Regions from separate parts of the Trinickia caryophylli genome, predicted to be linked through region 2. Evidence: riboswitches for the same ligand, from Rfam matches in the RefSeq annotation. Region 2 holds a riboswitch; each other region holds the start of a gene.
The links. Region 2 has a riboswitch for cobalamin ahead of U0034_RS14395 (TonB-dependent receptor plug domain-containing protein). Riboswitches for the same ligand answer to the same signal wherever they lie in the genome.
Positions count from the first base shown of each region.

Region 1: linked by a shared signal. The riboswitch ahead of U0034_RS19535 (HoxN/HupN/NixA family nickel/cobalt transporter) and the one ahead of U0034_RS14395 (TonB-dependent receptor plug domain-containing protein) in region 2 are both predicted to bind cobalamin.
Region 3: linked by a shared signal. The riboswitch ahead of cobG (precorrin-3B synthase) and the one ahead of U0034_RS14395 (TonB-dependent receptor plug domain-containing protein) in region 2 are both predicted to bind cobalamin.

Region 1 is NZ_CP139971.1:36,664-39,908, forward strand. It holds gene U0034_RS19520 (cobyrinate a,c-diamide synthase) at 1-287, opposite strand, end outside; gene cobO (cob(I)yrinic acid a,c-diamide adenosyltransferase) at 290-892, opposite strand; gene U0034_RS19530 (cobalamin biosynthesis protein) at 889-1,389, opposite strand; cobalamin riboswitch at 1,504-1,785, shown strand; gene U0034_RS19535 (HoxN/HupN/NixA family nickel/cobalt transporter) at 2,018-3,079, shown strand; gene cobW (cobalamin biosynthesis protein CobW) at 3,135-3,245, shown strand, end outside.
Region 2 is NZ_CP139970.1:3,175,121-3,178,365, reverse strand. It holds gene U0034_RS14395 (TonB-dependent receptor plug domain-containing protein) at 1-1,956, opposite strand, end outside; cobalamin riboswitch at 2,050-2,282, opposite strand; gene U0034_RS14390 (ATPase) at 2,512-2,871, shown strand; gene U0034_RS14385 (cell division protein ZapA) at 2,868-3,182, shown strand.
Region 3 is NZ_CP139971.1:50,032-53,276, reverse strand. It holds gene U0034_RS19585 (cobalt-precorrin-5B (C(1))-methyltransferase) at 1-184, opposite strand, end outside; gene cbiE (precorrin-6y C5,15-methyltransferase (decarboxylating) subunit CbiE) at 165-1,439, opposite strand; cobalamin riboswitch at 1,556-1,744, shown strand; gene cobG (precorrin-3B synthase) at 1,844-3,245, shown strand, end outside.

The DNA.
Region 1 (3,245 bases), on a different replicon from region 2:
TCGAAAAGCCCCATCACCCCTTCGATCAGGATCACGTCGGCTTCGCAAGCCGCCTGCGCGAGCAGGGCCCGGCATGCCTCGTCGCCGACCATCCAAAGATCGAGCGAGAGGACCGGGGCGCCGCTTGCTCGGGACAGGATCGTCGGATCGAGGAAATCGGGGCCTGCCTTGAACACGCGCACGCGCCGGCCTTGCCGCCGGTGGAGCCGGGCGAGGCCGGCCGTGATCGTCGTCTTGCCCTGTCCCGACGCCGGCGCGCCGATCAGCAGGGCGGGGCAGGCGGGCATGTTCAGAACTCCACGCCGCGCTGCGCCTTGACGCCCTGCTCGCGATAGGGGTGCTTGACGAGGCGCATCTCGGTGACGAGGTCGGCCGCCTCCACGAGCGCATCGGGCGCGTGGCGCCCCGTTACGACCACATGCAACATCGGATCGCGCGCCTGCAATGCGGCGAGTACCTCGTCGAGCGGCAGATATTCATACTTGAGCACCGTATTCAGTTCGTCGAGGATCACCATTCGGCAGGTGCCGCTCTCGATCATCCTCAGCGCCTCGTTCCAGCCCTTGCGCGCCGTCGCTATGTCGGCTTCGCGATTCTGTGTGTTCCAGGTGTAGCCGTCGCCCATCGTCACGAAATCGCATTGCGGGTGCGCGCCGAGAAAGTCGCGCTCGGACGTATGCAGCGCGCCCTTGATGAACTGCACGACGCCGATGCGCTCGCCGTGCCCGAGCATGCGCACCGCCATGCCGAACGCTGCCGTGCTCTTGCCCTTGCCGTTGCCGGTGTGCACGATCAGCAAGCCCTTTTCGGTCGTGGCGGCCGCCTGCTTTTTCTCGTGGCCTGCGCGGCGCCGCTCGGTCATGCGCTGGTGCGATTCGGGGTCCGTCTTCATGCGCTGAAGTCCTTGAAATTCGTGGGTTGTATGGGGCTGTCGATCGCACGTGCGACCGGCCACGCGGCCACGGCCACGGTGACGCCCGCGCGTGCCTGCTTACGCACGACGAGGGTGCCGCCGGGCGCCGCGAGCAGCGCGCAAGGCTCGCAGACCGCCGTGGCGCCGACGTGCAGTTGCGCTGCGGCCGAACCTGCGGGCAAGCCGTATGCGTCGGCACATGCGCTGACGGCGTTCGCTTCGAAGGTCACGAGCGGCAGCCGGTAGCGCGCGCAGAACGCGAGCAGGCCCGGCTCTCCCGCTTTCGCATCGAGCGTCGCGACGCAACGCACCGCACGTATCGTACGAGCGGCGAGCGCCGCCAACACGGCTGCCTCGATTTGCGCGAGGGATGCGCCGCGCCGGCATCCGATGCCGACGGCAAAGCGCGCGTGCGGCTCCGGACTGGCCGGCTCGTCGCTCGAAAGCGCGGTTGCAGGCGGCTGTCCAGTCGTCATATCGGTGGATCGTCAGGAGTGAAGGCCATGCCCGCCCACACAGGGGCGAGATGCGGCCGATACGATAGCACAGCGGTCGGCCGCCATTTCTTGACGAATCGCGACGAAGGCACCTACACTCGCAACCGATCTGGTGCTCGCGCGCGCTTTTCCTGCGCGCGCAGTTAAACGGGAAACAGAAGCTCGCCGCGGCTCTCCTGCGCGGCAGGGCGAAACTGTGCTGCCCCCGCAACGGTAGGCGAGCGCATCGCATGACGCGATGCAGAGCCGGCTTCTATGCATGTGCGCAAGGCCGCCCATGCAGATGACCACTGCGCAAGAAACAACATTACTCGCGCGGGAAGGTGAAGCGGCGCTCTCGTCAGCCCGGATACCGGCCAGAGCGGAGGACAGGCGCTGCGGGTAGGCGGCGCGACTGTCACGACTTCCCTGTCTTCGGCATCGATCGCCGGCGCTTCCCGCTGCCCGCTCGCCGTGTTTCCGGTTCGACGCTCAGGCGTGCGCCCGCGCATGCCGCGGCGGTGCGCATCGGGCCAGCGCGCGTGGCACGTGGGACGCGTCGGGCGTCGGTGAGGCCGGGCGCAGCGGAGTCGATTTCATCATGCATCGATCGTCACAGGCGCCGACCGTGCTTCATTCCTTTCTTGAATTGTTCAACGACAGCCCCGCCGCTCCGCGGCGCAAAGTCATCGGCATTTATGCCGTGGTGCTGGCCTTCAATCTCGGCGCGTGGGCATGGGCCTTCGTTGCCTTCCATGCGCAGCCGGTGCTGCTCGGCACGGCACTGCTCGCCTATACGTTCGGCCTGCGGCACGCCGTCGACGCCGATCATATCGCCGCCATCGACAACGTCACGCGCAAGCTGCTGCAGGAGCGCCGCAATCCGCTCGGCGCCGGCTTTTTCTTTTCGCTCGGGCACTCGAGCGTGGTCGTGGCGATGTCGATCGCGGTGGCCTTGACGGCCGCCACGCTGACGACGCATTTCTCCGATTTCAAGGCGGTGGGCGGCATCATCAGTACGAGCGTATCGGCGTTTTTCCTGCTCGTGCTCGCCGCCGCCAACATGATGATTCTCGTCTCCGTGTGGCGCGCGTTTCGCGCCGCGCGCCGCGGCGAGCCGCTTGTCGAGGAGGATCTCGACCTGCTGCTCGGCAACCGCGGGTTTCTCGCGCGCCTGTTCCGGCCGCTTTTCAAGCTCGCGTCGCGAAGCTGGCATCTTTATCCGATCGGGCTGCTGTTCGGCTTCAGCTTCGACACGGCCACAGAGGTCGCGCTTTTCGGTATCTCCGCGACACAGGCCGCGGGCGGGCTCTCGATCTGGTCGATCGTGGCCTTGCCGCTGCTCTTCACGGCCGGCATGTCGCTCGTCGATACCACCGACGGCATTCTCATGACGGGTGCCTATCGCTGGGCGTTCGTGCGGCCCATCCGCAAGATCTACTACAACCTGACGATCACCTTCGTTTCCGTCGTGGTCGCACTCGTGATCGGCTGCGTGGAAGTGCTCGCGCTCGTCGCATCGCGGTTGCAACTGAAAGGCGGCTTTTGGGAATTCGTCGGCAACATCGCGGATCATTTCGGTGTGCTCGGCTATTTCGTCATCGGCATTTTCATCGTCAGCTGGGCCGTGTCGGCGCTCATCTATCGCCTCATGCGGTACGACGAGATCGACGTGACGCTGTCCGCCTGAGCGCCTGACAGCCTGAGCGCAGGCTCTCCCGCGCATCATTCATTCGAGGTCCTTCATGCAGCAGACATCCATGCGCAAGATTCCCGTCACGATCGTCACGGGCTTCCTCGGCAGCGGCAAGACCACCTTGCTGCGCCATATCCTTCGGCATGCGGGCGGTTTGCGC
Region 2 (3,245 bases):
TTGCCAACCGAGTGTGACGAATGCGCTGCGTCTCGGTGTGTTGTAGGAATAGGCGAATTCATAGGGCTTGTCGAAAAGATTCTCGATTTGCGCGGACACGTACCAAGCTTTCGTGATGCGGTAGCGCGCCGACAAGTCGACCACGCCGTAACCGCCGAGCGGTCTGCCGCTGTCTTGCCGCACGCCGGAGACGCGCCACTGTCCGCCGATGCGCCACGCACCGAGATCGCGGTTCGCGGACAGCGTGGCGAAGTGCCTTGCCCGGCGGTTGAGGTCCTTGCCGGACGTTTCGTCGACAGGATTTTGCACCGTGAACGACGTGCGCACACGCGTGGCGCCGATCCGGCCGCTCCATGCGCCTTCGACGCCCTGCACCTTGGCGCGGCCGACATTCTCGGCGAGATAGTAAAGGCCGCCTTGGGTAGAGACATAGTCGATGAGATCCGTATAGCGCGTCTGGAAGACGGACAGGCGCACGACGCCGAGCGAATCGGACGCATACTGCAACGCCGCCTCGATCGAATGACTGCGCTCGGGCCTGATCGATGTGTTGCCGCTGCCCGGATAGTAGAGGTCGTCGAAGCTCGGTGCGCGAAACCCGCTCGAGTAGCTCGCTATCGCCTTCCAGTGCTCGGTGAAGTCGTAGCCGTAACCCAGATAGTAGGTATTCGCGCTGCCGAAGTCCGAGTAGCGGTCGCGCCGCACGTTGGCTTGAATCTGGCTTGCGCCGAAGCGCGCCGTATAGCCGGCAAAGACCGAGTCCACATGACGTGCCGGCGCCGAAAAGATGTCCGAGTCGAGGCGCTGATCGAGTCGCTCGTAGCCGAGCTGGGCGGTTTGCCCTGCGGCCAGCGCAAAATCGTTTTGCCACGTGTATTGCCGATTGGTGGTATCGAACCGATTGTCGTAGACGCCGTTCTTCTTCTGGATGCTGCGATCGTCTCCTTCGGCGAGCGTGACATGCGTCGTCCACCAATCGGTGAGCTTGCCGTTAGCGAAGACCGACGCCTGCCTTACCTTGCTGTAGAGGTTGTTGATGTCGGTCGGCACCCCGTACGCGTCGTCGAAGCTCGCATTGCCGTTCGACTGGAAGTAGCGCACCCCGGCGTCCCATCGGTCATTGAATCTGTGACGCAGCGCGGCCGATACGCTTTCGTTCAGGTACCCGTTCGCATTCGGATTCGCATTGGGAGCCAGCCGCGGATCGATCGACGAAAAGCCATTGCTTTTCAAACGCGCGACCTCGAAGCTGAACGTCGTCTTGCCCGCCTTGTCGAGCGCGCCGTCCACGCCGGCTTGCTGCGTTTGCGTACCGTAACTGCCATAGCCCGCCGAAAAATGAAAGCGCGGCGGATGGTCGCCGCCCGCTTTCGTGAATACCTGCACGACGCCGCCCATCGCGCCCGAGCCGTAGAGCGCCGATACGTCGCCGTTGACGACTTCGACATGATCGATCTGCGAGGCGGGAATCTGTGCGAGCTGCGCTTGTCCGAGGCTTACCGAATCGACACGCACGCCGTCGACGAGCACAAGCGATTGGGTGGCCGAGCCGCCGCGCAGCAGCGCAACCGCATTCGCGCCGGGCCCGCCGTTGCGGACGATCTGCACGCCGGGCGCAAGCGCGAGCACGCCCGCGAGATCGGTCGCGCCCGAATCGTCGATATCCTCGCGGCTCAAGCGCGTCGTTTGCGGGACCGCGTCGGCCAGCGCCTGCGGCGAGCGCTGCGCCGTCACGACGATCGGGGCGAGCTTGCCGGCGCGCGGGTTCCCCGTCTCGCCAGCGGACGTGGCGGCGACGGCCGATGAAGCGGACGCGCTCGGTGAGGCGGCGGGCGCGGAGTCTGTCGAGACGGGACGAGGCGTGGGCATCGTGGAGTCGAGCGCCGACTGGGCACGCGCAACGAGCGGCAGGCCGGCGAGCGCGACGAAGGCTACCCTTGCGAAGGGCATGGGAATCATCTTGTTTTCCTGTGGGATCGGAATGCCGCCCGCTCCCCGCGAGCCGCATCGGCACGGGCGCAGCGCTGGCGGCGGCTCGGCCGCCGAAGGCGGCACGCCCCCGCTCTGGCCGGTATCCGGGCTGGCGACCGCTCGCATCCGCCTTCCCGCGCCTCGCGGCGCAGTGGCACTGAATGGAGTCGCCGCGCATTGCAGCGCGGCATGTCGCTTACCGTTGCGGGGGCAGCACAGGTTGGCTGGTCCGGGCGGACTTCGCTCCCTGTTTCCCGTTTAACCGCGCGCATCAGGGCGAGCGCGCGAGCACCAAAGTGCCGCAAGTGTAGGAGCGGGGGGTGTGGGCGTCAAGAATGACCGGCTTCGCGCGCCATCGGCAAAAAGCACTGGCATTTGGCGGCTGCCGCGTTGGCGCGCCTCGTGCATCGTTTGCAAAAATACGGGGGACGTGTGCCTATTTTCGCGCCGAAACCGCCCTGTTACGTCTCGATACGAGACAGAGGTCGGACACATCGGTATTCCGCGCTAAAATGCGCAGGTCTTTAGAGGACGCAGCAGATGCTCAACGAACTCGAAACTTTGTCACAGAACATCGGCCGGCTGATCGCGATCAACGAACGCCAGCAGCAGGCCCGTCACGCGCTCGAAGAGCAACTCGCCCAGCTGCGGGCGGAAAACGACACCGCCCGCGCGGAGCTTGCGCTCTTGCGCGATGAACGCAACGCGCTGCAGGTCGAACGGGATACGTTGCTCGCGAAGATCGACGATGCACAGGTCCGCCTCAACGCGATTCTCGAAAAACTGCCGCGCGGCAAGGGCGCGTACGACGCCGACAACCAGCTCGATCTGCTCGCACCGTCCGGCGAGAACGCGGCGGCGCCCAACGGCGCAGCGGCTCAGCACGGAGAAAACGCATGACGACCAGACAGATCGAAGCCTCGATTCTCGGCCAGACGTACCGCCTCGCATGCTCGGCCGAAACCGAGGCCGCCCTGCTCGAAGCCGTTGCGCGAGTTGATGCCGAGATGGCCAAGGTTCGGGCCCACAGCAACATTCGCGGCACCGATCGCATCGCCGTGATGGCGGCGCTCTCGCTCGCATCGGAACTGGTCCGGCTGCAGGAAAGCGTGCGCCATGGCGAAGCGTTTCCCGCGGAGGAAATCCGGCGTACAATGCAGCAAATGAACGAACAGCTCGATGCCGTGCTCGAGCAAGGCGAGGCACGGTAAAGGTGTCGGTTTGCATCGGTTGACGTCCGCAGGTTGACATCGATGCCGATACCGCGAGTAGTG
Region 3 (3,245 bases), on a different replicon from region 2:
CATAACGGCAAAACACGAGCGCCATCGGCACGTGCTGCCCTTTCGGCAGCACGATCTCGGCGACGTCGCTCGCCACCCCCGTCAGAAGAAGTCGCGCAGCCGCGAGCGAAGTGGCCGTGGCACAACTGCCCGTCGTATAGCCGCTGCGCAGCGGGCGCGATTCCTCAGGCGTCTCGTCGCGCATCGTCGTTCGTCATGTGGCTGGCACGGGCCGGGACAGGAGCCGGCTCGCACGGCTTCGTCACCTCGTAAAGCGTGACCGGCAACGCCTGGCGCCAGGTTTCGAATCCGCCGAGCGGCTGGGCGTGCGCCAGCGCGATGCGGGTCAGCGTGCCGCCATGTTGCGCGCGCCACGCCACGAGCGCGGCTTCCCCTTCGAGCGTCACGGCGTTGGCGACCAGCCGCCCACCCGCGCGCAGCCTCTCCCAGCAGGCGTCGAGCACGCCCGGCGTCGTCACGCCGCCGCCAACGAACACGGCATCGGGTTCGGGCAGTGCAGCGAGCGCCTCGGGCGCGTGGCCCGCGACGAGCTCCAGCGCCGGTACCCCGAGTGCATCGCGATTGCGCTCGATAAAGCCCTGCCGCGCGGGATCGGCCTCGACCGCGATCGCGCGGCAGCTCGGATGCGCACGCATCCATTCGATGCCGATCGACCCGCAGCCGGCGCCGACGTCCCACAACAGCGCACCCGGCAGCGGTGCCAGACGCGCGAGCGCGATCGCACGCACGTCCCGCTTCGTCAGTTGGCCGTCATTGAAAAATGCCTGATCGGGCAAGCCGCTCGTAAGCGGCAGCGAAACGGCCGACGCCGCGCCGCCGACGCGGCACTCGAGCGCGACGAGATTGAGTCTCGCCACCTCGGCGCGTTCGCGCGCCTGCGCCGTCGTTTCGGTCCACCGCTCGGCCGGGCCGCCCAGATGCTCGAACACGTGCATGGCTGTGGCGCCGAAGCCGCGCGCGTTCAGCAAATCCGCCACTTCCGCCGGCGAATGGCCATCGCGGCTCAGCACGAGAAGCCGCGCGCCATCGCGCACATGCGCATTGAGCGTGGCCAATGGCCGCCCGACGAGCGAAACGACGGCCACGTCCTGCAAGGGCCAGCCGAGCCGGGCTGCCGCGAGCGACGGCGAAGAGGCCGACGGCAGCACCGCGAATTCCTCGCGCGGCAGTGCGCGTGCGAGCGTGGCGCCCACGCCGTGAAGCATCGGATCGCCGCTTGCGAGCACGCATACCGGCGCGCCGCGCAGCGCGAGCACCGGGGCAATGTCGAACGGCCGCGGCCAGCGCTCGCGCCGCGCGCGAAGCCGCGCCGGCAGCATCGCCAGATGGCGCTCGCCGCCCACGATCACCGACGCATCGAGCAACGCCCGGCGCGCCGCGCGGCCAAGCCCGCCAAATCCGTCTTCGCCGATCCCTACCACCGTAAGCCAGGCCGGCATTGCATTCATCCTTGCATCGGGTCTGTTTACTTTACGTATCCACGCACGAAACACGCGTGCGCGGCACGCGCGCCGTTTCGCCGTGTTCGCCGTGTTCGCCGTGTTCGCGAAAAGGGGCATAATACCGCTTCGCCGGTGCCCCTCGGGGCTGAAAAGGGAACACAGCCGAGCTGTGGCTGCCCCCGCAACTGTATGCAGCGAGTCCGCGCCTCATGCGCCACTGGCCGTCTTCGAGGCGGACCGGGAAGGCCGGCGCCGGTCGACGACCTGCAAGCCAGGAGACCTGCCGGCCAAAACTTTCGCGCAAGCCGATACCGGGCGGGGTGAACCGGTGCCGCGTCCTTCTCTCCGGGAGACGGGCCGAGCCACTGCGCGACGCAACGGTGCGCCGCGCGCATGATCTCTTGAACCAGGATCCGTCTTTCATTGTCCGGCCTTCGGCCTGCCCCGCGCTCGCACGCATCGTTGCGGCGCGCGATGGCGGACTGTGCCGCATCAAGCTGCCGGGCGGCGAACTGAGCGCGGCGCAGGCCGTGGCGGTTGCCGATGCGGCGCGCGCGCACGCGTCGGGCGTCATCGAACTGACGAATCGCGCCAATCTCCAGTTGCGCGGCGTGCGGCCCGGCCAGGAGCGTGCACTCGTCGCGCGCTTGCTCGATGCCGGGCTCGGGCCGCTGCGGCCCGACGGCACGAGCACTGCCGGCGCACACGCCGGGCCCGACGAGCGTGGCCCGGAAGGCGGCGAAGGCCAGGAAGGACTCGGTGCGCGCCTCGCCGCCGCCGACGACGTACGCAACGTGATGACGAGCCCCACTGCCGGGCGCGACGAAGCGTCGATCGTCGACACGAGGCCGCTCGCCGCCGAACTTCTCGCTCTGCTCCAAAGCGAGCCGCGCTTTGCCTCGCTTTCGCCGAAGTTTGCCGTGCTGCTCGACGGCGGCGAGCGCCTTGCGGCCGTCGACCATCCGCACGACGTCTGGCTTTGCGCGATGCCGCCAGACGCCGGCGAACCGCTGTACGCATTCGGTCTGGCCGGCCAGCCGTCGACGCCCGCGGACTACGCACTCGGTGCCGTATCGCATGCGAACGCCGCGGCATTTGTTCGGGCGTTGCTGCACACGTTCCTGGACCTGGCCGGCCCCGACGAAACGCGCATGCGCCACGTCCTGAACCGGCATGGCCTCGACGCCGTGCTGCATCGTCTCGCGCTGCGCTTCGACGGGCCGCTGCGCCGCGGTGTCGATATCTCCGCATGGCGACGCGATCGCGCCGATGCGTCGCTGCGTTTCGGCACTCATCGGCAAAAGCAGGCCGGCCGCTGGTACGTCGGCGGCCAGCCGCCGTTAGGCCGGATCGACTCCTCGACGCTGCATGCGCTCGCGCAGCTCGCGAGCGTGCATGGTAACGGCACGCTGCGCATCACCCCATGGCAAGGGGTTCTCTTGCCCGACATTGCGGAGCAGGCGGTACCTCCCCTCGAAACGGGCCTCGATACGCTCGGCTTCATACGCGACGCAGGGCATCCGCTTGCGCGCCTGATCGCCTGTGCCGGCTCGAGCGGTTGCGCCAAGAGCCTTGCCGATACGAAAGCGGATGCGCTTTCGCTCGCGCGATCGCTGCCCGCAAGCGTGCACGTCCATCTGACCGGCTGTATTCGCTCCTGCGCCGCGGCACATTGCGCGCCCTACACGCTGCTCGCAGTCGCGCCCGGGCGCTACGACCTTCACCGGCGCGAAGACGCATCGCCCGCCGCCCCGCATCGCGGCGGCGCCGATTGCGCGCACCGCTTCGGCACGCGCATCGCCT